DNA from 2 places in the Levilactobacillus suantsaii genome. Region 1 is predicted to be linked to the other one. Evidence: riboswitches for the same ligand, from Rfam matches in the RefSeq annotation. Region 1 holds a riboswitch; the other holds the start of a gene.
The links. A riboswitch is a leader RNA that binds a small molecule or an ion and turns the genes downstream of it on or off. The one in region 1 is predicted to bind fluoride.

Region 1 (15,954 bases):
GCCGTGGTTGGGAGTGGCTTGATTTTCGGGAGCTTTCACCTGATCAATTGGGTCCACCAACCCCTGGCACTGACCCTACTTCAAGGCGCCAATGCCTGGGCGATGGGGCTGTTACTCGCGGCCATTTACCTACGCACGCGGGCCTTACTCTGGCCGATTCTGTGGCACTTTACGCACGATTTAGGTGTGCTGTTGCTGACGGGCGTGGTGGTGGACACGCGACCCACCACGTCGGTAACCGTGGGCACGGGCTTAGCCATTATCTACGTGGTGACGGCGCTAGTGTTATTGCGGCCGGACAAACAGGCGACTTTGACCTGGCCGTTGACGGCAATCAGTCATCACGGTTAACCACCGGCTAAAGGGAGGGATGTCCATGCGCTGGGCGTATTTCTTCGTGATTTTGGGGGCGGCGGTCTTGACCGTGGCCCTGACGGTCAACGGGGTGGCGACCACGAGTCATCGTGGCGCAGCCCTCGCCAGTTCGCCCCGGCAACCGATCAATCTGAAGGTCGCGTTGGGGCTGTATTTGGTGATGATCATCATTTTAGTGGGTGGCGTGGGAGCCTTGTGCGTGCTAGCGGCCCGGTGAAATTGGGCCGGCGTTTCAACGCAGAAAATAAACGAAATCTGCACGTCACACTACGATTAAAGCGGGAAACCCAGAGAATTTTTTAGATGGGCCCGCGGACGATAAATTTTGTGCTAGACTGAGATTAGGGAGAGTAAAACACGGTGAATGAACGACGCGCAAATCGCGCCACGACTGAATGTTGGGATAAGGGGCCCACCATGTCAGCGAGTTAACGTAGAGGGGAATTAGAACCATGCATAAGTTTTTAAAGGCGGGGATGTTACTAGGATTAAGTTTATCGGGCGTCTACGCGGCCGTTGCCAGTGCGACCGGTAGACGCCGGCCACACGTGGCACCGGCAAGTTCGGCGCCAAGCGTTAATCGTCTCCGGATCCATTACGGTCAAGACGGGTCGGCGACGATGGTGGCTTATTATCCGGCGAGGCGTCACCAATTAGGGACGCCGGTCTACCGGTTACAGGGCGCACAACACAATACGGATGGCTGGATTTGGCGCGGTAAGTTGCCGCGGTCCAAAGCACCAGTCGCGTCATAACGCAATTAAATCAAGTTAAAATAAAAGTGGTTGCAGGCAGCGGTAACGGTGCTTGCGACCACTATTTTAGTTAGGCTTGTTTGGCGGGTGTCACGGTTGACGTGACGTTGCTGGGCGTGTCGGGTTGAAAGACTCGTTTGAAAATGTCCAACCCATAACTGGTCAAACGTGGTTGTCCGGGCACTAGTTTGAAAGTCCGGTCGCCGTCACTGAGCCGTTGCGCCCGCAAGAACAGTGGGGCGGGGGTCAGTGTCGTGAGGCGTTGCCCCAGTTCGTACTGGTGGGTCACCGCACAGATAGTCTGGTTTTGGCTCAAGAGTCCGCGAATGATTTGCTCGTTGAGGATGGCGCCCTCGTGTTCGTTAGTGGACGAGAACGATTCGTTCATCAAGAGAAGGCTCGGCGCACTCAAGGCCTTGACGATGCCCTGCATGCGGACCAGTTCTTCATCGAGCTTGCCGTGGTGGGTGGTCTGGTCTTCCTCACGTCGGAAGTGGGTGAAGACCGCGCGGTAGGCGGGGACGGCGAAACGCTCGGCCGGCACCGGGAACCCGGCTTGGCCCATGACCTGAGCTTGCCCCAAGGCCCGTAAGAAGGTGGTCTTGCCGCCCTGGTTCGCGCCGCTGATTAACATCAGTTGGTGGGGCGTGGCCCGCAAGTCGTTGGCCACGACGGGGTGGTCGAGGTCGGTCTTCAACAATAACTGACTATTTTTAAGGCCGATGATGGTGGTCGCCGGTTCAAAAATCAAGTTGGTCAGTAGCTGGTCGGCCCCGAGGAGATTTTTGTAAGTGGTGACGGCCACTAGAAAGCCACTCTGGTAACGAAGTTGTTTGAAAAAGGTGGTGAATTCGCGGGTCACGTTGGTCAGAATCGTGGCGGCCGATTGGGCGGCGACGTTCTCATCGTGACTGATGGCGCTGGCCGCGTTGTCGTCCCGGTCGGGGACCTCGAAGGTCTCGCGGTTGTGGTGATTGGCTAAGAGGTGCCGGCCCAACTGGGTCAGCTTATTGCCATTTGGGTGAAAGTCGAGGTCGGCTGGCGTACTGCCGAGGTCGGCACTCAACGCGACCGGATAGCTGTACCCGTCACTTTGGCGGCAGGCAGCGACCACCTGGTGCATGGCGGCTAACTTGTCCGGAGAAAAGAGACGTTTGAGCTGGCCGGTAAAGGTCTTGCCCGCTGGGGATTTCCCGTGAAAAGCCACCTGCGTCAGGCTGGCGATGCCGTTGAGATAGGTCTCTAGGGTGTTGGATTGACTATAGAGTTGGTAGGTGGCGGACCCGTCAGGAAAGCTCCAGTTGTCCCGTTGAATTTTGTCGAGCGTGGCACTGGCCAACTGGTAAAGCTGGGTGCTCCAGGTCGGGTCGGCTAAGGCGTCAGCCACCGCGGCTTGGCGGTAGGCTAGTTCGGATTCGTCGAGAAGCGGGTGGCACCACTCACTGATGAGGATCTGCGCTACACGGTCGTCACCTTGAGCCAGTAACTTGGATAATGGCCGCAGGTTGAGGTCGGCGAGCATCGCCTGTTGCTGAACTGTAGCGGGGGCTTGGTCCACCAGATGGTCGTAAGACGTAATGAGATTAACGCGCATGTTTAGTCCCCCCTTCAAGGTCGGATTGGGTCAATTGATAACGGGCTAACAAAACGGTCGCGTAGGCGTGGTCGTCGATGGCTTGGCGGACCACTTTATAGGTCCGGCGACTGTCAGAAGTGACCTGACTCATCATGCTGACGGTCCCCGGAAAGTCCGCCAAACTGCTGAGGAAGGTCACGTAGATGCCGATGGCTTGCTTAGCCGTTAAGCGTTGGAGTACTTGTGTGGCCAGGGCTTCGGCGTCTTGCGTCGCGGTCGAGGAAAACAATTCATTCATGATGACCAGTTCGCCCGGGACCGCGGCCTGGATGATCTGGTGGATCCGGTCGATATCATTAGCCAAAAGGCCGGTCAACGGCTGACTAGATTCTTGACGGTCAAAGTGGGTCGCCAATTTCGGCCGCACCTTGAAAGTCGCCTGGGTACCGGGGATGGGGATGCCCAACCGGCAGAGGTAGACCAGCTCGCCGACCATCCGGGCGTAAGTGGTCTTGCCACCTTGATTTGGTCCCGAAATAATCAGGAACTGTTCGGTCGGTGCCAAACGAAAGTCATTGGTCACCAGTTCGGCGTCCGAAGTGGTAAGTAGGTTGTGGGCCAGGTCGAAATCAAAACTGGCCGTGGCGCTTTCCGGGCCACTGGTGATTATGGTCGGCAAACAGAAGTTGACGTGTAACGCCTTTTGAATCCGATCTTCGAGTTGCCACCAGCCGAGGTAAAAGGTGGCTTCCTGGGCCACACGCTGAAATAGTGTCGGTTGATAGCTACCATAGGCGTGTTCGAACTTTTGCAGGACCGCAAACTCTGCCGGGTAGAGCTTGACCAGCTGGTTGACCACGCTGATCTGCAGGTTGTTCAAGCGGCCCACGGGTTCCGGCTCCTTGAGCTGGATGTCGCGTTTCAGGTCTTGGGGACTCTGCATCACGGCTTGAAAAGTTTGTGCGAGTTGGTCACTGAGGGTCGCTTGGGCCTTCGGCGGTGCGCTGACGGTAACTTTGCGACCGTGAAACTCGAGTCGGTAAGTCAGGTTGGTCACGGCCACCTTGGCCTGAGCGATGGCGGCTAATCGCGTCCGAGTACCCGGGTCCTGCGCGTAAGCCTGGAGAGCGGTACGCAGCCCCAGCAGTGCTTGTGAAGTGAGCGAGTGAGCTTGCAAGCTAGTGGTTAATTGGGTCAGCGCGTCTTCCGTATCGCCTAGGACCGCGACCAGATTGATCCAGCGCGATTCGGCGGAAAACAGGTGGGGCAGGTGAATCCGCTGAGCATCCAACCGGTGCATGGTCGTGGCAAACGTGGCTAGCGCCTCACGAATAGCCGGCTGGTGCAGGTCGGTGAAAACCTGCTGGCGATAGGCGATTTCAGCGCGATTACTTAGAGGTTGTAAGAGTGTTGCGGCGATGGGGGCGGCGAGCTGTTGCCGGACGGTGCCCAGTAGTTGGTCTAGGTGCAAGTCGTTTAAAAAGTCCGCGTCGGCGGCGATTTGGGGTGGTTGTTGCTGGTAATCTAAGAATAATAGGCTATTGAACATGCAAGTTCCTCCCTTGGAAAAACAAAAAACGCCTACTAAGAACCGGAGTTCTTAGTAGGCGTCATCAGTTATGGTTGAAGTGAACGCCATCACTTGACCTGAAATCAGTTCCCAGTGTAGGCGGTAAGGGGCTAAAAGTAAAGGTAACGGCTTGGTTTACGCCAGGCCAGTTAATCAACCGACTGACACTTAGTGGACTAGGTAAACGTGGTCCTTGATTAGATCGATAGCGGTGTAGTGTCGATTGAGGTGCCGGGACGCGGCGTTCTCGGTGAATTGAGCGTGGTCCCAGAATGTTTTAGACCCGGTGGCGCCATGGGGTTCGCCTAGGACCACGAAGTCCACGGTGGTATCGGCTTGGCGAATCGCCTGGAGAAGTTCCCAGTCGAGGGGAAGACCGTCAGGGGACCAAGACATCACCACGACGCCGACTTGGTCCTGGTATTTGTGGAAGGCGTCCAGAGCCGTCAAGGGTTCGATGGGCGTGACCGGGTGCTTGCCGGTCTCATTTTCTTTGGTCCAAGCCTGACTATCGGTGGCGTAGACCGTTTTATGGGCATCGCGCAGGCCTTTGGAGATGTAGCCATTGCCGGCCATGACTTCCAGAACGGCGCGGTCACCTACGAAGTCGGCTAAATCGGCGATAAACGGTCGGGAGGTGTAGGCCCACATGCCATAGTGGGTCTCTAAGTAGTCGCGAAAGGACCGTAAGTCGTGGTCCAGGTGGGGTAAGGCGTCTATTAATTGGTCCCAGATTTTATCGCCGGTGGGGTCGCCGGCCGGGTACTGCTGGTTCAAGTGCTGATAAATCTGGTCTTCACTGTCGTCTGGTAGTTGAAGTAAGGGCAATTGTTGCGGTAAATCGCCTGCGGCCAACATCCGGTCGGCTAAAAGGACGTTACTAATGAGGATTTTGATGGCCGGGTAGTCGTTGAATTGTTTGTAGTACCCCATCATCCGGTCCATATAGGCCGTTTTTTGTTGCGGTAACGGCTGATGGCGAAAGTTCTTTTTTAATTTTTTGAGTTTACGTGGGTTCACGAAAAAAGCCTCCTTCTAGAATTCGAGTCAAAATTTGGCCGTCACAAAAGGGCCTGGGTGGTCATACCCAGACTCTTAGGCCACGTTACGGTGTGTGGTAGAAAATTTAATGGTCATCGAGGTGGAGGTCCAACTCCTCCTGTTGATTTGACGCTGGTCGGTCAGGTCGTTGTTCCTTCCCGTGCAGGTAGCCGTCAATTAGTTGGTAGATTTCGTAACGGTCCTGGCCACTCAGAACTTCGCGGTTAAAGCTCAATTGCTTGCCGGATAGAAACAGCCGACTCAAGTCGTAGGCGTCCCGTTCGGTTTTACCGGCGAGGTAGTCCATGGTCACATCGAAGAATTCCGCCAATTTGCGGACCTCAACGAAGGAAGGCGTCCGTACGCCCCGTTCCCAATTGCCAATCTGTGAGGCGGTATTGAGATGCTCGGCGTGGTCCGTTGTGGTGTGTTGATTTAAAGCCGTTGCTAATTGTTCCAAGGTAATGTGTTGCCCACGGCGTAAGGCCCGAAGTCGTTCCGGAAACATATGCTCACCCACTTTTCTAAAATCCGGTTATCATTACTTCCATTATACCACGAAGCGTGGGCTTAAGCCGGGGTCGTTGGGTGCACCAGTGGGTCAGTCAGCCGCATGAATTCGGCAACGTCTTTTTTGATCAAGTCCACGCCAGCCAACCAGAAGTCGGGTTGGGTCAAGTCGACACCCAGGTGTTTTTGGGCCAAGTCTTCGGTTGACAGGTTGGCCGTGTCCCGTAACAGGGCGATGTATTGGTCCTCGAAGTTATCGCTTTGTTGGGCCCGCGCATAAATACCAAGACTGAATAAATAGCCGAAGACATAAGGAAAGTTATAGAAGGATAAATCATCAATGTAGAAGTGTAATTTGCTGGCCCAGAGGTGGGGTGAATAGGTCGACAGGTCGTGGCCAAAGGCTTCCTTTTGGGCATTGAGCATCAGTTCGTTGAGTTCCGCCGGCGTGACCAGTTTTTGTTGGCGTAGTTGGTAAAAGCGGGGTTCAAATAAGAAGCGGGCGCGAATGTTTAGGAACATGGCTACCGGATTGGTCAGTTTGGCGTTCAGCAAGGTGATTTTTTCTGCCGGACTGGTCGCGGCGCGCACGTTGGCATCGGCAACGATCAGTTCGCCAAAGGTGGAGGCCGTTTCAGCGACGTTCATAGCGTAGTTCTGACGAAAATAAGGGAGGTCGGCTAAGACGCTGGAATGAAAGGCGTGGCCCAGTTCGTGAGCCAAAGTGGCCACGTCGTTGGGGGAGCCGGTGAAGGTCATGAAGATACGGGATTCGTTGGTCTCCGGGGCACTTTCCATCCAGCCGCCGGGCGCTTTGCCCGGGCGGTCTTCGGCTTCGATCCACCGATTGGTGAAGGCCTTTTTGGCTAGGGCTGCCATCTTAGGTGAGAATTCCCCGTAATGTTGAATGATAAAGGCCGCGGCTTGGTCGAAACTAAATTGGCGTTGCTTGGCACCGGGAATCGTCAATGGCGCTTCGACGTCTTGCCACCCGGCATGGCGTTTACCCAACAGAGCTGCCTTGCGATCCAAGTAATTGAGCAGGACCTGCTTGTTGTCGGCCACGACCCGCCAGATAGACTTGAGTGTAGCGGCACTCATCCGGTTGTCCTTGAGCGGAGCACGCATGAAATCGCGGACACCGTGAGCTCGGTATTCTGTCAGCCGAAATCCAGCTAAATGGTTCAACGTGTCGGCAAAAAGCTGTTCTTTGTCGGTCCAGGCCTGTTCCCAAGCCGGCAATAGGTCCGCACGGTACTGTGCATCGGCGTGTCCCAGTAACGTGTTATCGGCTTGACCCGCCGATAAGGTCACGGGGGTGCCGTCTGGTCGGTGGAACGGCACGTTGACCGTGGCCACCAGTGAATCGTAATGGGCACTCCAAGCGGCTTTACCATCAAGGTTGAGTTGACCAATCAGGGCTTCGGTCTTGTCATCGAGCAGTTCCTTACCGGCGTCGCGCATCTCGGTGAGGGTAAAGGCAATCGGCTTGAGCTGGGGTTGGGCGCAAAGTTGCGTGAACTGATCGTCCGGCACCTGGACCAGGACCTTCTTGAGTTTGTCGCTTACGGCCTGGAGTTGCGTATCGAGGGTTTGCAGCTGGTTGGTTAACGGGGCCACGGCGGGATTAGCGATATCTGCTGACCCAATCGCGGTCACGAAGAGACTAGCCTGGTCGAGACCAGCCGCCACTTTTTGCAGCTGGGTGATCAGCTTCTTGAATTGCTGAAAGGCCGGGGCGTCACTGGTGACGTCCCAGCGGTCGAGGAGGTCGCCTGTCGTGGCGGTCGTCGTTTTGATCCAGGTGATTTTTGCCTGGAGTGCCGGTGAATGGATGCCGCCGGGAAAGAGGGTGTCTAAATCCCAAGTCAATGAATAGGTCATAACGACTGAATTCCTCCTTTATGGTGTGGATAGATGCAAATTTTTTTGCGCGGTGCGTGGCGCTAAAATCGCAAGGGGTTACATGCCCAGTCACTCACCGTTTGATCACCCGCTAAGTTAGCAAGCGAAGTTGGCTATATTATAGCAAAATTTCTAGAAAAATTGCGCTGAATTGCGAAACCCCGTATACTATCTCTAGGCAAAAAGGAGGAAAATGAGTTGAATAAGGTGTTAAAACGTTGGCTGATTGCCGGCGGAATTTTGGTCGCCCTGGTGCTGGTTGCACTAGTAGGGGCCAGTTTTTACTTTTATAACATGACCGTGGCGCGGGGCAAGAAGAGTTTCATTTCCAGCCCGACCGCACTGACCAAGAAGGATCCTTTGTACCAGCAGAAGCACTGGTACAAGACGGTCAAGAAGTACCACTGGACCGAAACGGCGGCGGACGCAAAGTTCAAGCTCGACGCCAATTATATTCCGGCGGCTAAGGCCACTAAGCGCACGGTCGTGTTAGTCCACGGCTTCGCTTCAAGCAAGGAACAAATGGGCGGCTATGCCGGCATGTTCCATAATTTGGGGTATAATGTGTTGGTTCCCGATGACCGGGCCCAGGGCCACAGTGGTGGAAAAGCCATGAGCTACGGGTACTACGAAAGTCGCGATTACTTAAAATGGATCAATCAAGTCATTGCCCGGCAAGGTAAAAAGTCCCAGATTGTATTATTCGGGGTCTCCATGGGTGGGGCCACGACCATGATCACTAGTGGACTGAAGACGCCGAGTCAGGTCAAGGCGTATATCGAAGACTGTGGCTACACCACGGCGGACGATGAAATTCGTTACCAGGCCAAGCAAATGTATAACCTGCCGTACTGGCCGCTGGTCCCGATGACCAATGAGGTGGTCAAGTTGCGGGCGCACTTTAGCTTTAAGGACGCCGATTCAGTCAGCGCCGTTAAGAAGAACCATAAACCAATGCTCTTTATCCACGGGGGCGCCGATACCTTCGTGCCGACCAAGATGGTCTACAAAGTGTACCGCGCTGATGCGGGACCGAAGCAATTGTTAGTGGTGCCGGGTGCCAAACACGCCGCATCATTGAGTCATAATCCGAAGTTGTATCAATCGACGGTCAAGAAGTTCCTCGAGGCGAAGATGCCTAAGTAAGGGAGTGGTGACATGTCGTCGAAGTCCCAATGGCGGCCATTAACGTTGACGATTCTGACCCTTGGGGCGACCCTGGTGATGGGGATGGTCGATGCCGAGACCTTTTTGAATCATGGTGCCGTGTTCGTGAGTGCGCAGACCGGTACCCTGGTGGTGCTGATGGTCAAATTCGTGTTGCACGGCTGGTCAGCGGCCTGGGTCAACGTTCCGGTCTTTATCGGGTACTTTCTGGGTTGCTTTGGCGCCCAGGGATTGAGTGAACGCCTGGGGCGGGGAGATTCCCGGCGCCAGTTACGTGCGCTGATGGCCATCGACGTGGTCGTGTATTTTGGGTTAGCCGGTTTACAAAAAATGCTCCCTACGCTGTGGTTGATCTTTGCGTTGGGCGTGGTCGCCGGCTACGAACTGACCGTTTTTCGCGAGGTTGGCGGCATCGCCATCAACAACGGCATCATGACGGGCAACACCAAAAACCTGGCCACGGCGACGTATCGTTCCTGGGTCGACCACGACCACACTGCGTTACAGCACCAAGGGCGCTTACTATTAGTGCTTGCCATTTTTTTGGTGGGCTGTGGCAGCGGCGCGTTATTGGCGCAAGTCGCGGATTTTACCGTCCTCTGGGTCGCTAGTGGGGTCAAAACGGCTTTGTTAGCCTGGTTGTTCCTACCACGTGCGCAGGCCGTATCCGGAAATTGAACAGTTGGGTTGTCCCTTAAAGTGGCGTATAATTAACGAGAAACCTGACCAACCCACCCGGTGACTACCGGGAGTCAAATTAAGGAGTAATTCAAATTGTTAGTAACCGGATTGATTATCGGTCTATTAGTGATTGGGCTGGTACTGGGTTACCTCGTTCGGCGGCATCAACACCGGCAGGAGTTACTGGCAGTCCAGGCGCAAGCCAGAGACGTCATTGCCCAAGCCACGGCTAAAACCAAGCAGCAGATTGAACAGTTGCAGGCGCAGAGTCGACGAGAGACCCTAGCTTATCAGCAATCCGTCAAAGACGAATTGACCGAACAACAAAATGACATTGCGGCGCGTGAACAGCGCCGTCAACAACGGGAACACCTTTTAGACGACATGGCCGTCCGTTTGGAGGACCAAACCACCATGCTCGACCAACGTAGTCAAGTCAACCAGCAACACCGTCACGCTATCCATGACCTCCGTGATCAGGCGGCCGCTTTGCGCGAACAGCGCACGACGACGCTGATTGATCGAGCTGGCATGGACGTGGAAACGGCCCAAGCGGAAGTCTTGAAACGAACGGAAGCGGCTTTAAAGCGCGACCGTGATATCGAAATCAAAGCCCAGGGAGACAACGCCGAAGCTAACGCCGAGCGCTGGGCCAAGGACGTGGTCTTACCGGCCACTCAGTCCGGGCCGCAAGACCTGCCTAAGGAACACTTGGAGCACACGGTCACGGTACCGAACGGTGAGGTGCGTAGTAAGATCATCGGCCGTGAGGGCCAGCATATTCGCTTGCTCGAAACACTGACCGGGACCGACCTGATTTTCGTGCCCGATGACAACACCACGTTGTTCATCAGTACGCATGATCCAATTCGCAGAGAAGTCGCCCGGACAGCCATCACCAACCTGGTAGCCAGTCGGCGCATCTCGGCCAACCAGATCGAAACACAGGTCGAAAACGCCCAACGTGACGTTAACCACAGCCTCTGGGAGACCGGAGAACAGGCGGTCAGTCGCTTGCACGTTGGCTGGATGCACCCGGATTTGATGAAATTATTAGGCCGGTTGAAGTACCGGACCAGTTACGGCCAGAACGTCTTGCAACACTCGATTGAGGTCGCTCAGTTGACCGGGGCCATGGCCGCACGATTGGGGTACAATACCCGTCTGGCGCGCCGAGCCGGTCTCCTGCATGATTTGGGGAAAGCTGTCGACCATGAAGTCGAGGGCACTCACGTGGAGATTGGGGTCGAATTCGCTGAGAAATATGGCGAGGATCCGGTCGTAATCAATGCGATTGCGGCGCACCACGGTGACGTGGAGAAGACGTCACCGATTTCCGCTTTAGTCGCAGCTTCTGATTCGGTTTCCGGGGCCCGGCCAGGGGCGCGGAGTGAGTCCGTTGAGGATTACATCAACCGTCTGCGAGCCTTAGAAAAGATTGCCACCGATGAAGACGGCGTAACGGAAAGCTATGCCATTCAAGCCGGTCGCGAGTTACGGATTATGGTGAACCCACAGACCTTGGACGATAATGCAGCCGCCAACCTGACTAAAGAAGTGGCGAAGAAGGTCGAAGCCCAATTGACCTATCCCGGCAAGATCAAGGTCACCACGATTCGCAAGTTGACCGCCGTCGAATACATTGGTGATGACCGAAAAAAGAAGAAGAAACGTAAACGCGCTGCCAACGCGTCGTAAGACGTGCTGGATAAGCGAAAAGGCCCTCCGAAACATCGTTATCAAGCGGTGTTTCGGGGGGCCTTTTATTAGCCTTTAAGTGTGATTCTCATCGTTGGTTGGATGGGGCTCGTTGACCACACTGAAGTTATCGTTTGTGGTTGCGTCGACCGTGGGGTGGGCCTGTAAGTAGTCAGCAATCAGTTCACTCATCGGGCTTTGACTCTCGGCCACGATTTTACTGGCTTCATACATACTATAGTGGCCGCCACCCACGGCACGGTACTGGTTCAACACGATGCGGAGTTGTTGGTCCGCACGTACGGGCTGGCCGTGATAGGTCAACTCTTCGACACGTTGGCCCACGGGTTGGGCGATGTTGAGTTTGTAGTGGACGCCTTCGTACATATCGTAATTGTACTGGCGGCGTTTAGGGTGAATAAACGCCGGGTTGACCGCTATTTGGCCGTTTAAAATGGTGAAGTAGCGCGCGGAGACTTCAAGGGCGCCTTTGAGGTCGGCCCCGGTAATGTTTAGGAGTGATAATCCGTTAGGGTAGACGTAATTGGTCATGATGTTACGCATGGTAATCGGGTTCTCAAAGCCCAATGCTTCATCGCTAAACAGCGCCGTTGCGGAGATATCGGCGCCCATGGTGGCCATTTGAACTTGTTGGATGAATTCGATGTAGGGTGTCTCCCGTAGTCGGGCCGCAAAGGGGTCGGTAAAGGTCATATCGCCGTTGATGTGGCCCAAGGGCTGATCGAGCCAGCGGCCGACGCGGGTGTTGAGGGTGGCGGCCGCGTTGATAACGTCGTGGTCTAACGGTGCCTTGGTGGCGGAAATCAATTCGGAATCATGATTGATGACGGTGACCTTGCCCGTTGCGTCCCGTTTTAAGTCCAGGGTGATTTTACCTACAGCCTGGCCGCGGAAACCGGGTTGGGTGGTCGGCACATCGAAGAGTTCCGTGGCGATTTGTCGGTGTTGATGACCGGTGATCATGGCGTCGATGCCGGGAATTTCTGCCATCATGTGGTAGGCTTCGTTCTCGCCAACGTGAATATCATTGGGTTTTCCGGTCGCAAGGTCGCGTTCGAAACCACCATGGTAACTAACAATCACGACGTCGGCTTTTTGTCGCAAGATAGGGACGTACTTCTTAGCTGCCAGGAAGGCGGACTCGAATTGCAGGCCCTTAATATTAGTGGCTTTCTCCCACTTATAGACGGCCTGGGTGGTCAGCCCTAAAATCCCGATTTTGAGACCAGCTTTCTCAAGAATCGTGTAGGGCTGCCCGTATTCGGGGTCTCCGTTATGGTCTAAAATATTGGCGCATAGAATTTGGCGCTTCGCATCACGAATCGCGGCCTGTAAGTAGTCCTGGCCGTAGTTGAATTCATGATTACCCAGAATGCCACAGTCGTAGTGAATCTGGTTATAAATGGCCATCAGGGGGGCGGGGTCATGTTGGGGTTGGACCCGGGCAACATAATAGGCCAGGGGTGACCCTTCTAGGAAATCACCATTTTCAATCGTCACGACCGGGCCATCCGCTGCGGCCTGTTCGCGCGCAACCACCGTGGCAGCACGGGCTAACCCGAACCCTTGGGTGCTCCCTTTTTTAACGTAGTTCGTTGGAAAAACGTACCCGTGTGTATCGCTGGTTGATAGAATTGTTAGCTTCATCATGTCACCCTCCAAATTACGTCTAACTGGCGTTTGTTCACCGCCAGTGCTGGCAAGAAAACGCTAAGTGTGGAACGTGTTAAAGAAATTATAAGCTAGTTTGGCAAAACTGTAAATTTTTGGTATCGATTTCTCAATAATATGAGAGCTTTCTCATGAAGCGGGGCAATTTTGGGAAACAAAAAGGCGGTGACCACTTCACGAGGGAGTTGATCAGCCGTCGGCTTGTTGAAGCATAGATTACATCACACCGAAGATCAGTGAAGCTGACCCTGTCCGGCGTACAATTACTTTGGAGGAGTAATTAACTTATTCATCTTCATCATAAGTTACATGTCCCAATATACCCGTAAATTGTGAAGAAAATGTGACGAATGATGAATTATGTGGCTCTGGCCGCGGGTTTTAGCGGTTGGCCGCTCGTGAAATCAAGGAACTTAGGGGCGCTAAAAGAGCGACAAATCAGTCGTTTAGCGGGTCTGGTTCGGCCCCTGATATCAGACTTTCGCAGGGGCAAGAAAATTTTAAGTGGGGGTACGGATGTACTAGTAGCTTAAGGGGAGGTAATGGGACCTACGACTCGCTAATAAACCTAGTAGGAATAATTTAAACCAAACTTTTGCACTCTACGGAGGTGGCTTAAGTGATGGTCCTCCCTGAACCAGTTTAGGGGTGTTGCGAATTTTTAGCCACATATTCAGTGATGTGTGGTGATTAAAAGCGCTTCATACCAGGGGGTTATCTATAATTATTCATTTATTATCGATAATTATTCAATGTCAGGGTTTTCATAATTATGCCAGTATCTACCCGCATCTAGTTCAAAAATGGTAAGCCAGAAAAATTAGTTGGAATTTTTGCAATATTCAAATAAACGGGGGATTGACGGCGATTATCTGGATAATTATTGTAGTTATCTCCAGACAAATGAATTGTTGTTTGGACCAACTAACTTGCTAAGTATGGGAACCCATAATTGATAAAATTCTCAGAAAGGGTTGATTATTCATTCAATTGTGGTAATATATAAGTTGGTTCTACTAGATAGTTCACTGAACTGTTGGACTGGAACTAAATGAGTCAATTGTTGTTTTCTATCGTTAACTCAATCCAACGATAAGGAAGTGCTGAGATTATGATCAATTTGTACATTGCACCAAGTAGTGCCTCCAGCCGTAAGGCCCGGGCATGGCTGAAAGAACACGATATCGCGTTCCAAGAACGCAACATCAAGTCCAAGCCATTGAATGCTACTGAAGTGAAGCAGATTTTGCGGCTCACGGAAAACGGTAGCGAAGACATTATCTCAACGCGGTCAAATATCTTTAAGAAACTCCACGTTGATCTTGATAGTCTGTCGGTCAGCCAATTAGTTGATTTAGTTGTGAAGTATCCCGACCTGATCAAGCGGCCAATCATCTTTGATGATAAGCGTTTGGAAGTCGGCTACAACGAAGAAGAAATTCGTCGCTTCTTACCCCGTGAGGTACGGACAGCCGAATTACACCACTTAGAATCGCAACTAAGCTCTTAATTTAAATCGATCAGTCCTCGGGGGAGTGCTGATCGATTTTGTGTTTCTAGGGATGGTCTTATAACTTGTAATGAAAGCCCGGCGGCGTCACAGCTCGTGACGCTAGCCGGGCTTTTTTGCGGCCAATTTAGTGATAACGCCCGTTGCCACAGGACCGGACTTTAGGAGAAATAAAAACTCATAGTGAGCAACTTATTACGGTTTACGTAACAAGCGGCGACACTATGAGTCCTGCGAGACGCAGTTAAAAATTAGTTAAGTAGTTGGTTCCAGCATCAGCGACTCACCTTACCGTTGGTATTGGCGCGCCATTTGGGGGTAGCCCAGCTGGGTAAGCGTCGAGATGACAGTGGCTTCAATGGTAGCCGTGGCAACCACGTCGAACCCAGCTAATTGGGCCACGATGAGGCTTTCCACGCGGTGAACTACGGTGGGGTCATTGGTCAGCGCCGTGAGGTCGTGATGAATCAAAGCGGCATCAAACGCTACGTGGGCTCCAGCGGGCGTTTCCACGGTCAGACTGTTGGGATACATGTTGGTTTGCGATCTTCGAATAACGTCCATTGGCAAGACCCTCCTGGGGTGCGGGCGGTTAGGGGCATCCGGATCTCCTAACGCCGACCCAAAATCAGTATAGGTCTATGGTACGATGAAACTGGCCAAAACACAACTAGATATAGATGTTTTTAAAATGTTTTTCTATATCTAGTGGTTAGGCCACGCTCCGTGGGGTTGATTTTCAGGCCGTGGGAATTCCCCGTAAGGCTTCTTGACTGTGGATCAATTGCGTCAAAAGGGCGTTGGTCGGTGCGGGCACGTGCAGGGCTTGACCTAAGCGGGCCACGTAACCGTTCAAAAAATCGATTTCGGTGGGCCGACGGTGGGCCATATCCTGGTGCATCGACGGGTAATGGTCCCCGTTGACGTCGGGGGCGAACTGCGCCGCAATCAACTCGGTATCCGCCTGGGCATCAAAGTGAACGTTGGCGGCACTGGCAACGGCTTGGAATTCGTTTAACACGGCGGCGGTCAATGCTCGCCAGTTTGGCAGTGCGCCGAACTGGGCGATATTGCAGTCGAATAGGGTGCAGTAGGTGTTCAAGACACTGTTCAAGCCGGCTTTTTTCCAGATAGCGGCCAGGACATCATCGGCCGGACTAGCGTGTAAGCCAGCGTCATTGAGCGTGGTGAGGAGTCGTTTGAAATCGGGGAATTGGTCGGGCACCATGGCTTGTAAGGCAATACTACCGGTTCCCGTGATGGTGATGTGGCCAGGACCGGTCAAGCTGGAAGACCAGACCGTGGTCCCAGCGACGATGTTTTCCTGGGGGACGTACCGTTCAATGGTCTCAACGTTGCCAATTCCGTTGGCTAAGACCAAAATCATCGGGTGCTGGCGCAATTGAGCGCTCAAGTCCTGTAGCATCTGGTCCATTTGCATGGCCTTGGTGAAGAGAATGATCAAGTCAAAATG
Region 2 (15,954 bases), 1.2 Mb from region 1:
CCGCTGGTCTTAGCAGGCAACTCGATCTGGTATTTAGCCTGCGGCATGATTTCGGGGTGGTCGATGACGTTGCGGTCGCCCCCTTGTGCGGCGACCATGTCACCAAACTTCTGCAACGCTGACCCGTCTTGGATGGTCCCCGCACACATGGCTCGGGCCGTCTTCAAATCAGGGGCCTTTTTGGCCATAACGACCATGTGCGCCCCTAACGTCAAGACTAAATCGGTGATGTCGGCTGGACCTTTACCCTTTAAGATGTCGATGGATTCTTTGATTTCCAGAGCGTTACCGATGGCGTTTCCTAACGGCTGATTCATGTCAGAAATGATAGCCATGCAGTCCATGCCGACGCCCTTACCAATCTCCACTAAGGCGTGGGCCAACTCCCGTGAATCATCCAGGGTCTTCATGAAGGCCCCGGAGCCGGTCTTGACGTCGATGACCAATGCATCGGTCCCCGACGCGATTTTTTTACTCATGATGGAGCTCGCAATCAACGGAATCGAATCGACCGTGTCCGTGACGTCGCGTAAGGCGTAGATTTTCTTATCAGCCGGGGCGATATTGCCCGTGGCCCCCACGATGGCACACTTCACGTCTTGGACTTGGTTGATAAAATCTTGTTCGCTGATTTCCACGGTGTAACCTGGGATGGCCTCCAATTTATCCAACGTGCCCCCCGTATGGCCCAGACCCCGACCTGAAATCATCGGTACCGGGATGCCTAATGCGGCCACGATGGGTGCCAACGGGATACTGGTCTTATCGCCAACCCCACCGGTCGAGTGCTTGTCGGCCTTGATGCCGTCGATTGAGGAGAGGTCCAGATGGTCCCCCGATTTCATCATGGCCATGGTCAGTTCGGAACGCTCCGCATCGGTCATGTCCTGAAAGTAGGTCGCCATCAAAAACGCACTGGTCTGGTAATCCGGAATCTCACCGGAGACCACGCCACTAACGAAGTCCTGAATCTCATCAGCGGTCAGTTCGCCACCATTTCGTTTCTTATCAATAATGTCTACCATTCTCATGCTGAAGTTCACTCCATTTCTACTGGTCACGCCCTGTTGGACGTTGCTAATCGGTCATTTAGCCACTAGAAGGCGGTCGGCTGATGTTGCCAGCTAACCGCCCCCAGCTTTAAGTCACTTTAAGTAATTCCGCTGCTGCGTGTTGATCGATGATGAGGCAGTTGGGATACTTGCCCCGTAATGCCGCTTGCACCGCAGCCACCTTAGCGTCGCCCGCGGCCACCAAAATCGAGTGGTCCTTGCGCCGCAAACTGGCCAACTCAATGCCAATCGTCCGCCGATTCAATTCGGGATCGACGATTTCACCATTTTCGTCGATGTAGCGCGAGAAGATGTCGCCGACCGCGTGCTGTTGCAAGTAGTGTTTCTCCTTATCTTGAAGGTAACCTAATTGAAACACCAGCGCGGTACTGCGAACGGTCCCTGCCGAATAGATCGCGATATTGGCCTTTTCGCCCAGCTCTAGGAGGTACTGGATGTGCCGCTCGGCTTCCACCAGTTCCTTGGTTTTTTGGTGGTCAAAGATCACCGGTAGCGGTAAGTACTGGGGCATCGCGTGAAAGGCATTGGCAAAGGCATCGATGCTTTCGTACGCATAGGTATACTCCGTCGAATAACTGACACTCCCTTTGAGCTGAATCACCTCCACCCCCGTCAGGGTGTCGGGTTGCAAATTCTGGCCAATCGCATAAATCGTTTTCCCCCAACCGATCCCAATAACATCGTGTTCCGAGACGATGCTTTCGAGGTAGCGGGCCGCGTACTGCCCGACGGTATTCAGGATTTCGCTAGCGGCCGTGAGCTGCGTCGGCACCACGTGGACTTCCACCTGGTACGCCTGGTGCAACTCCTGTTCTAACGTCTGGACGTCTTGGACGGGATCCACAATCTGAATGCGAACCAACCCCTGTTTACGGGCAAATTGTAACAGCCGCGAAACGGTAGGCCGGGAAATCCCTAGTCGTTGGGCAATCTGACTTTGACTTTGATTGGCCTGATAATAGAGCTTGGCAACGGTCAACCCTTGGGCAATCCGTTCATCTGTAGTCTCTGCCATGTCATTGCCCCCTCGTTTGGGTGGTCACCTCACTTAGATGACCCCCACAGTTATCGAATGGCGGCTTCGAGCGCCACCTTAATCATGTCATCAAAGGACTTTTCCCGTTCCTCAGGCGTCGTCGATTCACCAGTGACCAAATGATTGCTGATGGTCAACACGGACATCGCCTTGACGTGGTACTTGGCCGCAATCAGGAACAAAGCCGCTGATTCCATTTCGGTAGCCAGCACACCGTAATCGACCAACTTTTGCCGGTCCATTTCATCGTTGTAGAACCGGTCTTCAGCTAAAACATTGCCGACCTTTACTGGGATGTGCAGATCTTGCGCCGCATGGTAGGCGTTGTCCAGCAAACCAAAGTCGCTGATGGGTGCATAGTAGATGCCCCCACCAAAGACATTGTGGATGATAGACGAATCGGTCGTCGCCGCCTGGGCTAAAATCACGTCGCGCACGTGAACATCGGGACTCATCCCGCCAGATGTGCCGACCCGAAACAGCTTCTTGGCCCCGTACTCCGTGATCAGTTCGTGGGCGTAAATGGAAATCGATGGGATTCCCATCCCAGTCCCCTGAACGGAGATGCGGTGACCCTTATAGGTCCCGGTATACCCGAATGCATTGCGCACCTTGTTGTAACACACGGGATTTTCAAAGTAGGTCTCCGCGATATACTTGGCCCGTAACGGGTCCCCCGGCATCAAGACCGTGTCCGCAATATCGCCTGATTTGGCTTCCAAATGGTTGCTCATGATGTTTCCTCCTTAGTGAGTCATAACTACTGTAAATCCGCTAAGAAACTCTGACCTTCATTGTTACCCTTGACACCAAAATTGTCCAGGACTGTTGCCCCAAAATCCGCAAATGGGGTTCGAATCCCGAGTGAACCGCCCTGCTTGAAACTCGGGGAATAAACCACTAACGGCACGAATTCCCGCGTGTGGTCACTGCCCGTGTAGGTCGGGTCGTTGCCGTGGTCGGCGGTGATCATCAACAGATCATCGTCGTGCATATTCGCTAACACGGTGCCCAAACGTTGGTCAAACGCCATCAACGCCTGACCAAAACCATCAGGATTGCGCCGGTGGCCGTACATCGCGTCGAAGTCCACCAAGTTGGTGAAGCAAAAACCAGTAAAGTCTTCTTGCATCACGTGATCAACGTGGTCCATCCCGTCCATGTTGCTTTCGTTATGGTAGCCTTCGTCGATGCCATGACCGGAGAAAATGTCGTTGATCTTGCCGATTCCCACCACGTGGACGCCTGCTTGTTGCAGTCGGTCCAAATCGGTCGGGCCGGTGGGTTCCAACGTGAAGTCTCGCCGGTTCGCAGTCCGGGTGAAGTGCTGGCCGTCCGGACCCACGTATGGCCGGGCGATGATGCGGCCGACCAGATACTCGGGACCGTTGACCAGCGACCGGGCGTACTCACAGATCTTGTAAAGCTCGTCCAAGGGAATCACGTCTTCGTGGGCGGCAATTTGTAAGACCGAATCCCCCGACGTGTACACGATGAGGTCGCCGGTCTGCATCTGGTGTTCCCCTAATTCAGCGATGATCTTAGTCCCAGATTCCGGGCGATTCCCAATGACTTTCCGTCCTGAGAACGCTTCCATTTTCTGGATGATGTCAGCCGGAAAACCGTTGGGGAAGGTATTCAACGCTTTGCGGACCGGTAAGCCCATCATTTCCCAGTGGCCATCCATCGAATCCTTACCTGCCGAAATCTCTTGCATCTTGCCATAATAAGCATGCGGGTTCTGAGCTACCGGTACGCCGACAATCGGAGTGTCCCGTAAATTCGAGATACCTAGTTTAGCCAGGTTCGGCAACGCTAGTTTCCCGGCAAAATGTTCGCCGACGTGGCCGATGGTGTCGGCCCCGGCGTCACCAAACTGCTTGGAATCGGGAGCGGCTCCAGTCCCGACGGAATCCATTACAATGCCAAAGATACGTTTGAATGTCATACTGTTCTGCCTCCTACAACTGTCATGTCATCCTAATAACCGGCCTTTTTCGCGGCGGGCTGACCCGTTAAGATTGCCACCGTGGCACTGACCCCCAAGCGGCTGGCCCCGGCGTCGATCATGGCGAGCGCTTCCTCTTTACTGTGAATCCCGCCGGACGCCTTGACGCCTAAGCGGTCGCCCACGGTCTGCCGCATCAGTTTCACGTCGGCGACCTTGGCCCCCGCCGTAGAGAACCCGGTGGACGTCTTCACGAAGTCGGCCCCGGCCTGTTCACTCAACTGGCAACCCGTGACGATTTCATCGTTGGTCAGCAAGCTGGTCTCCAAAATCACCTTCAAAATTTTGTCCTTGGCGTGGACGGTCGCCGCCACGCTTTGAATATCTTCTTTTACAGCCTCATTGTTACCCGATTTTAATTCACCGACGTTGATGACCATGTCGATTTCTTCGGTCCCGTCATCAATGGCCGTCGCCGCTTCGAAACTCTCGCTAGCCGTGGCCATGGCCCCTAGTGGAAAGCCCACAACGGCGATAGGATTGACGGAACTGTCCTTCAATTGTTCAGCCACGAACGGAATCCAGTAAGAATTCACGCAGACAGAAGCCACGTTGAATTGTTTGGCTTCTTCGCAGGTTTGGCGGATTGAAGCTTCGGTCGCATCCGCTTTTAAATTGGTGTGGTCCAGGTATTTCGCCAATTCTGCAGTCGTTAATGTCATGATTATGAAACCCCTTTCATTTGTCACCCTTAATATACCGAATCTCTGCACATTTGTAAAGGAATTTATTGAAATTATGTTCAAAAGCAATCCAGATAGATAATTAATTCACAATAAATCCCAACACCGTCCCTGCGCGCCCACCTCACTAGCTTGCTCCGTATCCTAACCAACTACTCTGGCGGAGGAGCCAACGTTAATCGCGACTATTAACCATCATTAGGCTATGTTCAATTATTTTGGGAGGGACTGGCTCAAGCCGCACCGTTGCCGTCAAACCCATGGTCCCGTCATTAGTTGTGCCCCATTAGTATTCCCGCTCGCCTTACCAACTCGGTCTGCCGGCTTATCATCGATTGCGCGGGTCAATGCCGTGGGGTACACTAAGAGCGTAAAATCTAATGGCGATGACGTTCGCCAAAATAATTGAGCAATCAATTGATGACGTCTACTGGCTTTATTTCCCCCTGCATAACTTGCGATGCCCGGGAAAAACCGGTAGATGTCTTTTTTTGAAAGCGCGAAAGGGAGTAAATTTTTATGTCTGTTGTGATTGAACAAGTTAAAGCACGGGAAATTTTCGATTCACGGGGAAACCCTACCGTTGAGGTCGACGTCATCCTGTCCGACGGGATTCGGGGTCGCGCGGCGGTCCCATCCGGCGCTTCCACTGGGGAGAAGGAAGCCGTCGAATTACGGGATGGCGGCGAGCGTCTGCAAGGCAAAGGTGTCGCCACGGCCGTCAAGAACGTGACCACCGAAATCAACGCGGCGTTACGCGGCGCAGACCCCTTCAACCAGGCCCACGTGGACCAAATCATGATCGACCTCGATGGGACGCCAAATAAAGCGCGTTTAGGGGCTAACGCCATCTTGGGTGTCTCCATGGCCACGGCTTGCGCGGCGGCGCTGGAAACCCACCAACCTTTGTACCGGTATTTAGGCGGTGAAGACCTCGAACTGCCCCAGACCTTCCACAACGTCATCAACGGTGGCGAACACGCCGATAACGGCATCGGCATGCAGGAATTTCTGATCACCGCCGTGGAACGGACTAGCTTCCGGGACGGGTTCGAAAAGATCGCCAACACCTACCACACCTTAAAGAAGGTCATCGAAGACGCCGGCTTTACTACCGGATTAGGTGACGAAGGGGGCTTTGCGCCGGACCTTAATTCGTCGGAAGAAGCCTTAAAGATGTTACGGGAAGCCATCGTCAAGGCCGGCTACGAACCCGGCAAGGAAATCGCCATCGCCTTTGATGCCGCCGCATCGTACTTCTATAACGACCAGACCAAGAACTACGACCTCGAGGGCACGACCTACACGCCGGACGAACTCAGCGACTACTACGGTAAGCTCCTCGACGAGTTCCCCGAAATCATTTCCGTGGAAGACCCGTACGATGAAAATGACTGGGAAAACTTCGAGAAGTTCACCCAAAAGTATGGTGACCGGGTCCAAATCATCACCGATGACAACATCTGCACCAACCCGAAGTTGATTCGTCAGGCCATCAAGGACGGCATGGCCAACGCCATCTTAGTCAAACTGAACCAAATTGGGACGGTCACCGAAACGCTAGAAGCCATGCGCTTAGCTCGGAAGAACGGCTACAACACCATGATGTCTCACCGCTCCGGTGAGACCGAAGATACCTTCTTAGCCGACTTCACGGTCGCGACCAATGCCGGACAACTGAAGTCCGGGGCGCCAGCTCGTTCCGAACGGGTCGCTAAGTACAACCAACTCTTACGGATCGAAGAAGAGTTGGGCCAAGACGGGACTCGGTTAGCGAAGTTCCCCAACGAGGTCGACGCCGATTAACTTCACACTAGACTGTGGGGAGTCTTATTCGTGAAGGAAGTGACTGGTCATGGAACACCTGACCACTTTTAACGCGACCGGTCTGGCCGCCGCTCAAGTAGCCAAACGGGTCACCACTGACGGGCCCAACGACGTTCCCGAGACCCCGTTTAGTTTTCCGAAAGCCGTGCTTGCGCGCCTCTGGGAACCCTCGGCGTGGATCTTGGAAGGCGCCCTGGTCTTAGAAATCATCCTGGGCAAGACTGTTCAGGCCGGTTTCATTTTACTGATGTTGTTGTTCGCCGCCATCGACGGGGCGATTCAAGCCAAACGGGCCACCACCGTGCTTCAGTCCTTGGCCCACCAACTCACGCCCACGGTGACCGTGAAACGTGACGGGACCTGGCAACAGCGTCCCGCTAAAGACCTGGTCGTCGGCGACCTGATTAGTCTCAACCGAGGCGACTTGGTCCCGGCCGATGCGGAGGTTCTGACCCACCCCTTAGAGCTCAACGAAAGCTCGATCAGCGGGGAAGCCAACGCCCTCACCCGTGATCCAGGGAGCACGATTTTTGCCGGCACCGAAGTTCTAAATGGCCACGCCCTGGCTACCGTCACCCAAACCGGGGTCAACAGCCGTGCGGGCAAGACCATCAGCCTGGTCAACCAATCGTCATCCCCGGGACATCTCCAGCGCTTACTGGGTAAGATCATTGGTTACCTGGCGCTACTCGATACGGTACTTGCGGTCATCTTGATTGGCGTCGCCCTCTTGCGGGGAGAAAACCTGATTACCATGTTGCCGTTTCTGGCGATGCTCTTCATTGCGACGATTCCGATTGCCATGCCCTCGAGTTTTGCGGTCGCTAACTCCGTTGAAGCCAAAGTACTCAGCCAAAAACACGTGTTGGTCAGTGATCTAACGGGGATTCAGGAAGCCGCTAATTTAGACTTACTGTTGGTCGATAAGACCGGGACCATCACGGCCAACCAACCCCAAGTCGTCCAGTTCACAAACCTATCAGCGCTCAGTGACGCCACGCTGATCCAACTGGCAGCTAGTGCCACGGACCCACGTCATCCGAGTGTTATCGACCAGGCCCTACGCGCTTATGCGGCGGCTCGGCAGTTGACCGCGTTGGTTCCACAGCGCTTCATTCCATTTACCGCTGCCACGGGGTATTCTTCAGCGACCGTGGTCACCGCTGACACCACGTTTAACTTGCACCTAGGGGGGTACACCAAGTTAAGTGCGCTGTTGTCAGACGACATCCCAATCACCGTTGATTTTGCAGCCGGCCGCACCGTTGCGCTGACGGTCAACGATGCGTTAGCAGGTATCTTCGTGTTGCAAGACCAACCGCGGCCGGACAGCGCTACGGCAATCCAGACCATCCAACACCGCGGCGTACAGGTCATGATGCTGACCGGCGACAATGTGCGCACCGCCCAAGCAGTGGCCCAACAAGTCGGTTTGACCGGCCAAGTCGTGAGTTTTGACCACCTCGACCAAGTGGCTGACCCGCACCAGCTCGCCGGCATCGCCGACGTGGTCCCCGAAAATAAACTCGCCGTCGTGGAACGGTTCCAACAACTAGGCCACGTGGTCGGTATGACCGGTGACGGGGTCAACGATGCCCCAGCTTTGAAACAAGCCGAGGTCGGCATCGCCGTGGCCAACGCCACCGATCTGGCCAAGCGTGCCGCGAAAGTCGTCTTATTGACGCCGGGGCTGACCGCCTTGACCACCATTCTTGACAGCGGCCACCGCGTTTACCAACGGATGATGACCTGGACGATCACCAAACTGTCCCGAACAGCTGAGCTGACGCTATTGTTGACCCTGGGTTACCTGTGGTTGCGCCACATTCCGTTGGCACTGAACGCTATGATCTTGGTCGCCATTCTAAACGACGTGGTCACCTTGGTCTTAGGGACCGACCACACCATCACCACGGTTCAACCGGAACACTGGAATTTGCGGCGGCTTAGCCGGTTAGCCGGGGTCCTGGCCGGGAGTTGGACGATCATCGGGCTACTCCTGATGGCTATTCTAAGCGCAAGTGGTATCCCGACTGGACAGCTCAGCACGGTGCTTTACGTTTACTTGATCACCAGCGCCATGCTGACGATTCTGATGACCCGAACACCACATCACTGGTGGCAGAGTCAGCCTAGCCGGCCCGTTATGGTGGCTATCGGGACCAACTTAGCCTTGACCATTGGCCTGGCGCTTACGGGATGGGGCGTCACCGCCATCACGGTGACGCTGCTGGTTAGCACGCTTGTTGGCACCTTACTGGTTAGTTTGTTGCTCGATATCGGGTACGTGCACCTACAACGACACGATGCATTATGAGTTAAAAAATCGCCACCGTAACGGTTCGAATGAATCGCTATGGTGGTGATTTTTTAACTTATTGAATGGTCATTTTCAGTGTACCCAAGTGCGTGATGCTTCCGGTCAACTGGTCACCGGGCTTCAAAAAGAGTGGTGGCTGGTGACCGACGCCGGTTCCACTCGGCGTCCCGGTAAAAATCAAATCGCCAGGTTCGAGGGCCACAATCGTCGACAGGTAGTGAATCAAATCCGGCACCTTGAAAATCATCTGCCCCAACGGTGCCGACTGTTTCGTCGCCCCGTTCACGATGGTCGTGATGACCTCTTGGTCCAGATTGGCCACCTCGTCGAGCGTCGTCAGCCACGGCCCCACCGGCGCGTAGTTTTGAAACGACTTGCCCATGGAAAATTGAGGGTTGTCGTTCTCAAATTGCACTTCCCGGTCGGATAGATCTTCCCCGACCATCACGCCAGCCACGTGGTCCAGGGCCGACGCCACCGGAATGTCTCGGCCGCCGTCACCAATCACCACGACCAGTTCCGTCTCCCAGTCGGTCCGGGGGCCGTGGGCGGCCACCGTGACTACTGAGGGCGCCAGCGAACTACTGAACTTGGTAAAAATGCTGGGTGTCTTGGGTAAATCGATATGGATCTCCGCCGAGTGGTCTTGGTAGTTCATCCCCACCGCAAAAATCTGCCCGGGCGCATGGACTGGTAGACCTAAGTCGGCCTGGTCAAAGCGAGTTACGTCCCCTAACTGCAGTTGATTGACGGGCGTCTGGACCGTCTCTAAGACCGTAGCGGCGTTCAACACCGCTTGGCCGTGCTGATCGTCGGTCACCAAAAATGGTAATCCACGGCGTACCCCAATTTTCATCTTATCACCTCAAGTTTATGGTACCGCTTTCTGGGTGCCGAGGAAACGTTAAATTTGACCAATTACAAAAGCCGCTAGCAACGCCCCTTCTTCAATTGAAGAAAGGCTTGCTAGCGGCGGCCTATGAGTTAGCGGTAGTGTCTCCGTGCCCCATAGTCACTCTGTTGTGGGGCCTACGGTAAATTAATCGTTAGCGTGAACGTCAAAGGCGTTGAGCAACATGTCTTTCGTTCCCGGCGTGTCAGGATCGTGTTGCCCCTGGCCCTTGTCGAGTTGCCGTAATTGCGCTACTTCATCATCGGTCAAGCTAAAGTCGAAGATGTCGAGGTTGCTCTTGATACGGGCTTCGTGGACCGACTTCGGGAAGACGATGATGCCTTCTTGGTGTTCAAACCGCAGGATGATTTGGCCCACGTCCTTATTGTACTTAGCCGCCAGCTTGGTAATCACGGGTTCTTGTAAGAGGTCTTGGTTTCCCTGACCTAGCGGCGCCCAGGCTTCAAGCTTGACGTCCTTAGGTGCCAAAAGCTTCCGTAATTCGGTCTGCTGGAAGTACGGGTTGAATTCCACTTGGTTGACGGATGGCAACGTTTCAAAGTCCGGGACGAACTGGTTCCAAATCTTCGGTGTCATGTTGGACACCCCAATGGAATTCAGCTTACCCGCCTTTTTCGCAGCTTCCATGGCACGCCAAGCCCCCGGAACATCTCCGTAAGGTTGGTGAATCAGGTAGAGGTCGATGTAGTCAAGACCTAATTCGCTCAATGAGCGGTCGATGGCCTTAGTGGCGGCCTCGTAACCGAAGTCTTGGAGCCAGAGTTTACTGGTGACCCAGATTTCATCACGCGGAATGCCGCTGTCGCGGATGGCCCGGCCCACTTCGTCTTCGTTGAAGTAAGCGACCGCCGTGTCGATGTGGCGGTAGCCTGCCGCTAAAGCGTCCTTAACAGCTTGATACGTCGTGCCGTCATCCGGGCTTTGGAAGGTTCCAAAGCCGATGGCTGGAATGGCGTTGCCGTCGTTTAATTGAATCGTTGGTGTCGTTGTCATTTCAAAAACACTCCTTTGAAAAATTAGTCGTGTAACTGCTGTAAACTGGACCCAAAAATCTGTTCGATGGTCACCGGATCACGGTGGTCAAAGAACTGACTCTCCTGGCGGTCCAATCCCGCCAAGGTCGTCATTTCTGTGTCACTCAACTCGAAGTCAAAGACGGCCAGGTTCTCCGCCATACGGTCGGGGTGCACGGACTTGGGAATCACCGTGATGCCACGCTGGAGCAACCAGCGTAAGATGACTTGCCCCGTGGTCTTACCGTGATCCTGGGCGATTTTTTGGATGGTCGCATCGGTAAAGATGTCGTGTTTGCCCTCCGCAAACGGTGCCCACGCTTCAACCCGGAGACCCTCGCGTTGGTTGAAGGCAACTTCTTCGGGTTGCTGGTACCACGGGTTGACCTCGATTTGGTTCAGCACCGGAGCCACACTCATGGTCAATTCCAAGTTTTTCAACTGATCAGCATAAAAGTTCGAGACCCCAATGGCCCGAATCTTACCGGCGTGGTAGGCCTCTTCCATGGCCCGCCAAGCGCCCATCACGTCACCATAAGGCTGGTGCAGCAGGTATAAGTCGAGGTAATCGAGCTCCAACTTTTCTAATGAGGCATCGATGCCCTTTTTGGCCCGGTCGTAAGTGAAATCGGACACCCAGAGCTTCGACGTCACGAAGAACTCTTCGCGGGGCACGCCACTCTTTTGAATGGCCCGGCCCACCGCGGCCTCGTTTTGGTACGCCGTGGCGGTATCGATCAACCGGTACCCGGCCTTAATCGCGGCCGTGACCGCCGCTTCACATTCAGCTAAATCGGGGATTTGAAACACACCAAACCCCAATTGTGGCATTTGGACCCCGTTACTCAGGGTCGTCGTTGGAATCGTCATCTAATCGTCCTTTCTTGACTGGATGACTTTAGTATAATCACAATCGGTTTAATTGAAAATTACCTGTTTGCTATACTAGTATACGAGTAACGTATTCTAAGGAGCTGAACATCTTTGATTGACCTTTATTTATGGATGGAACTCGCCACCTTCGCACGGACTGGCACCCTGGCCCAGACTGCGACGGCCTTGAACGTCACCCAACCCACGGTCACCCGGGGCATGCAAAAATTGGAAGACTTGCTGGGGGTGACCCTGTTTGACCGTCACCCCAACCGGCTGGCATTGACGCCAACGGGCCAACTCGCGGCGACTCTGGCCCAACAACTGGTCACGGCTAACGACCAAGCCGTCGCACAGATTCACACCTACGACCAGGAACAACAAACATTCATCATCAAGAGCACCCTGCCAGGACCGCTCCTACTCATTGACCGCGTCCTCAACACCACCGCTCACCAGACGGAGTTCGACCCCAACTTGGTGCCCGACCAGACGTTGTTAAGTCACGCCGCCAGCCTGGTATTGTCTAGTCACGGCCTTACGACCAAGCAAATCGAGTCCCAATACCTAGGGACCGAAAGTCTTGCGGTCAACCTGGACCAGTTCATGTATCACGCCAACCAGGCCACGATTCGTTTCCAAGAGTTAAGGGGCTTAAGTTTCTTGGTACTCCAAGACATTGGCCAGTGGCGGGACATCATCCAAGACCAGATTCCGGGAGCTAACTTCCTTTATCAGGCGGAACATACCGCCTTTACCGAAATCACCCAGTACTCCGACTTTCCGTATTTCAGTACCAACCTATCGACCGCCATTCCGGCTGACCAGGCAGCTAACGACAACCGCGTGCGCATCCCCATCAGCGATACCGCCGCTCAAATGCCCATCTATGCCAGCTATTTGCGGTCCCAACGCCAACGGGTTATGCCGGTCTTAACCATGATTCGTCAAGCTTGGCCGGAAGCAGTGCGTTGAGCTTTTCGGTGTTGTTGCCAGTAGTTTATGCAATTGATTATGGCGATACACAGGGCTAATGCCCCGGTCAACCAGAAGTCGACCCGACCACCACGATAAGTCCGGGTCATGAGGCTCCCCTGACCTTGATTTTGGAAAATAGCCATCAGCGCCGTCAGGAAGACGACCCCGGTCGCGCCGGCCAGTTGCTGGGTCATGTTGAACAAGGAACTGATATCCGTGGCAGATTGTAGCGGCACATTAGTCGTTGCGTTGGAAATCGTGTTGGAGAAGCACAGGTTGAACCCGGCCCGTAAAATGATGAAGAACACCATCAACAGGATGGCGGTCAGCCAAGGCTGAAAACTGATAAAACTGACCGCTCCGATAATCATTAGGGCACTTCCGGTCAAAACCGGTAAGGCGAATCCCCGTCGATCCGCTAAGTGACCAGCTAACGGCGAGATCACCGCACCAACCAAGGTTCCCGGTAACAGAATCAAGCCGGCGACTAGTGCCCCGTTCCCCAAGACATATTGGGCGTAAACAGGAATCACGACGGAAATCCCGATGTTCAAGAATTGTAAGCCAAAGTAGGTGATGGCATCTAAGCGTACCGCGGGGATGCGAAAGACACTCAAATTGACCAGTCGCGACGTCCCACGATTGTTCTGCCATACAAAGCCGCCAAATAAAATTAGTGCGGCCACTAATAAGCCCCAGAACTCGGCGTGAAATCCATGTTTGCCGATGACGGAAAAAGCGTAGATCCAGGTCGTCATGGCTAGCGCTAACAGAATAAAGCTGCCCCAACTAAAGGGACTGACGTTGGGCGTCACCTTGCCGCGGACCCAGAGCTGGCCTCCAATCAGACTGACCAAGCCAAACGGTAATAGGAACCAGAAAATCATCCGCCAACTCATGGTCGACGAGACCAGGCCCCCGTAAGTTGGGCCCAATGCCGGCGCCAAGGAAATGATCATCCCGGCGATCCCGGTCATCATCCCTAATTTTTGCCGGGGAATCTGGGTAAAAATCAAGTGAAACAGTAGCGGCGTTGCAATCCCCGTTGCGGCAGCTTGAACTAACCGACCGACCAACAACAAGCCAAAGCTTGGGGCCAGCGCACACACCACGTCACCGACCATAAAGAAGACCACGGCCAACGCGTGCAACATTTGCGGTTGGTGTTTCTTTAATAAGTAAGCCGTCGTCCCCATCATAATGGTCACCATCAACAAGTAAGCCGTGGTGATCCACTGCGTCATGTCCAACGACTGGTGGAATAGCCGGGAAAGCTCCGGATAAGTCACGTTCATCGAGGTCTCGGTCATGATTCCCAGGAGACTTAACAGCGCTACCGAGCAAATCGCACCCCAGGTTCGGGGCTGAATCTTAGTATCATCCATATAGGTTGTCCTTCTTTACACGAAATTAAGTACTCACCCATTTTACCCCCCATTTCAAAAATGCGCTAAGGGAAGTCTCGGGCTAATTCCGGATAACTAAGACAAAAATAAAAAGGCCTCAACTGGTCGCAATCTAACCAGCTGAACCCTTTTCACGATGTGTTTGGAGGAACGCATCTTTTTTAAGATTAAGGGTGCTTAAGCCTTAATCGTGTAGTTGTTAGCCGACTTAATCGTCGGCACTATCTGTAACAGTCTGCTACTACCGTTACAGTTGGTTCTGATAAGGAACCCGCTATGCTGGCAAACTAAGCACCTGCTACCGTACTAGTCAGTACCACCATAGCCACGACACCGAAAATCGTTGCCGCTAACTTTAAAGTAAGTCAATTGACTTTATTAAATTGCGATTGCTTAGGCTCATATCGCTGGAGCCGCTAAATAATAGTTAGTTCCGCTAGAACAATTTCAGTATAACAAATCATGTCGTAATTTTTGGGGTTTTCGCTTAAGCTTAAGGGTTTTAAGGTTTATATAAGAAAATAATTCACCCGTTAACATCAGGTTTAGACGTTACCGCTTTTTTCTTATAATTACCGGTATGTCGCCATTTTATAGTTTTTGAATTTGTCCAGGTGCCAACCCATCTTTTTGACCAATCAACCTTAAATGTAACTTAAAACCTTAGTGGTCGTTTCTCCCGGTGACGCAAAAAACGACTGCACCGAGTGCCTTTTTTAGGTGCCCAGTCCAGTCGCAGCGTCACACTTCAAAATTAGATTTTTTGCTGGATATCGTCAATGGTGACCACGAGGACCGCGCGAATCCAGTCGAACTGTTGCTTCATACGGTCAAAGTTAGCGCCGGACGTTGCAAACTTTCCGGTCCCGTGGATGTGATACCCACGGCCCATCCCCTGGCTCCCCTCAACTTTGTAACTCCCGATGGTCACGGTCAGATGATTATCGGCAGTCAAATCATTTTCGATGGAATGCATGCCGGCGGAGGGAATCAATAGCGTATGGTCGTCCACCACGTTGATGTAGTGGCTCCAGGTGTTGACGACACTTGCGGGATGCGCATTAATTGTGATGATGGTCGCGGGCGTTTGGTCCTTGATCACGTCTAAGAATTCTTGTTCCATTTGATGACCAGCTTCCTTAAAATTAGTTGCCTCCAATTAAATTTGATGGGGCTTAAATTTGAGGCATAACTAGTTTACCGCGGGCTTAGGCGTTTGTCGAGGGGGCGTTGAGTCGTTATTTGAAGGCCAGCGCGGTATAATAATCAATGAATCGTTAGTTTCAGGAGTGTTTTCGGAAAGGAAGATTAGATGTCGAAATTACTGAGTCCCGTTCAGATTGCTAAACTCTCATTAAAGAATCGCGTCGTGATGTCTCCCATGTGCCAGTATGCCGTTCAAGCCGAAGATGGGCTGTTAACCCCATTCCACTTTGCCCACTATCTCACTCGGGCGATGGGTCAGGTCGGCTTGATCATCACCGAATCAACGGCGGTGACCCCCGAAGGCCGTATCACTAACAACGACCTGGGCCTCTGGAACGACCAACAGGCCGACCGTTTACACGACCTAATCACCCAACTACACCAGTTGGGGGCTAAGGCCGGCGTGCAATTGAACCACGCGGGCCGCAAAGCCGCCGACGCTAAGACACCAGTTGGTCCCAGCGACCAACGTTATGACGACAGCTATAAACAGCCACACCCGTTGACCGTCGACGAGATTCACACCATTGTCGATGAGTTTCAAGCGGCGGCGAAACGCGCGACCAAGGCCGGTGTCGACGTTATCGAGATTCACGGTGCGCACGGCTACCTCATCGA

Region 2: another riboswitch for fluoride. It lies ahead of eno (phosphopyruvate hydratase); the one in region 1 lies ahead of H3M12_RS01815 (MutS-related protein).

What each region holds. Positions count from the first base shown of each region.
Region 1 covers NZ_CP059603.1:374,258-390,211, reverse strand. Annotated here, with positions in the region: gene H3M12_RS01835 (CPBP family intramembrane glutamic endopeptidase) at 1-351, shown strand, start outside; gene H3M12_RS01830 (hypothetical protein) at 377-592, shown strand; gene H3M12_RS01825 (hypothetical protein) at 828-1,130, shown strand; gene H3M12_RS01820 (MutS-related protein) at 1,201-2,724, opposite strand; gene H3M12_RS01815 (MutS-related protein) at 2,714-4,255, opposite strand; fluoride riboswitch at 4,304-4,358, opposite strand; gene H3M12_RS01810 (SAM-dependent methyltransferase) at 4,445-5,296, opposite strand; gene H3M12_RS01805 (helix-turn-helix domain-containing protein) at 5,403-5,825, opposite strand; gene H3M12_RS01800 (M3 family oligoendopeptidase) at 5,888-7,711, opposite strand; gene H3M12_RS01795 (alpha/beta hydrolase) at 7,931-8,878, shown strand; gene H3M12_RS01790 (YoaK family protein) at 8,891-9,577, shown strand; gene rny (ribonuclease Y) at 9,674-11,278, shown strand; gene H3M12_RS01780 (bifunctional metallophosphatase/5'-nucleotidase) at 11,354-12,946, opposite strand; gene spx (transcriptional regulator Spx) at 14,082-14,480, shown strand; gene H3M12_RS01770 (hypothetical protein) at 14,769-15,044, opposite strand; gene H3M12_RS01765 (2-dehydropantoate 2-reductase) at 15,220-15,954, opposite strand, start outside.
Region 2 covers NZ_CP059603.1:1,541,867-1,557,820, reverse strand. Annotated here, with positions in the region: gene H3M12_RS07190 (pyrimidine-nucleoside phosphorylase) at 1-1,031, opposite strand, end outside; gene H3M12_RS07185 (sugar-binding transcriptional regulator) at 1,141-2,088, opposite strand; gene deoD (purine-nucleoside phosphorylase) at 2,139-2,843, opposite strand; gene H3M12_RS07175 (phosphopentomutase) at 2,870-4,057, opposite strand; gene deoC (deoxyribose-phosphate aldolase) at 4,090-4,779, opposite strand; fluoride riboswitch at 5,174-5,237, shown strand; gene eno (phosphopyruvate hydratase) at 5,320-6,606, shown strand; gene H3M12_RS07160 (HAD-IC family P-type ATPase) at 6,656-8,944, shown strand; gene H3M12_RS07155 (fumarylacetoacetate hydrolase family protein) at 9,003-9,803, opposite strand; gene H3M12_RS07150 (aldo/keto reductase) at 9,987-10,853, opposite strand; gene H3M12_RS07145 (aldo/keto reductase) at 10,877-11,743, opposite strand; gene H3M12_RS07140 (LysR family transcriptional regulator) at 11,858-12,721, shown strand; gene H3M12_RS07135 (MFS transporter) at 12,694-14,109, opposite strand; gene H3M12_RS07130 (pyridoxamine 5'-phosphate oxidase family protein) at 14,885-15,253, opposite strand; gene H3M12_RS07125 (oxidoreductase) at 15,443-15,954, shown strand, end outside.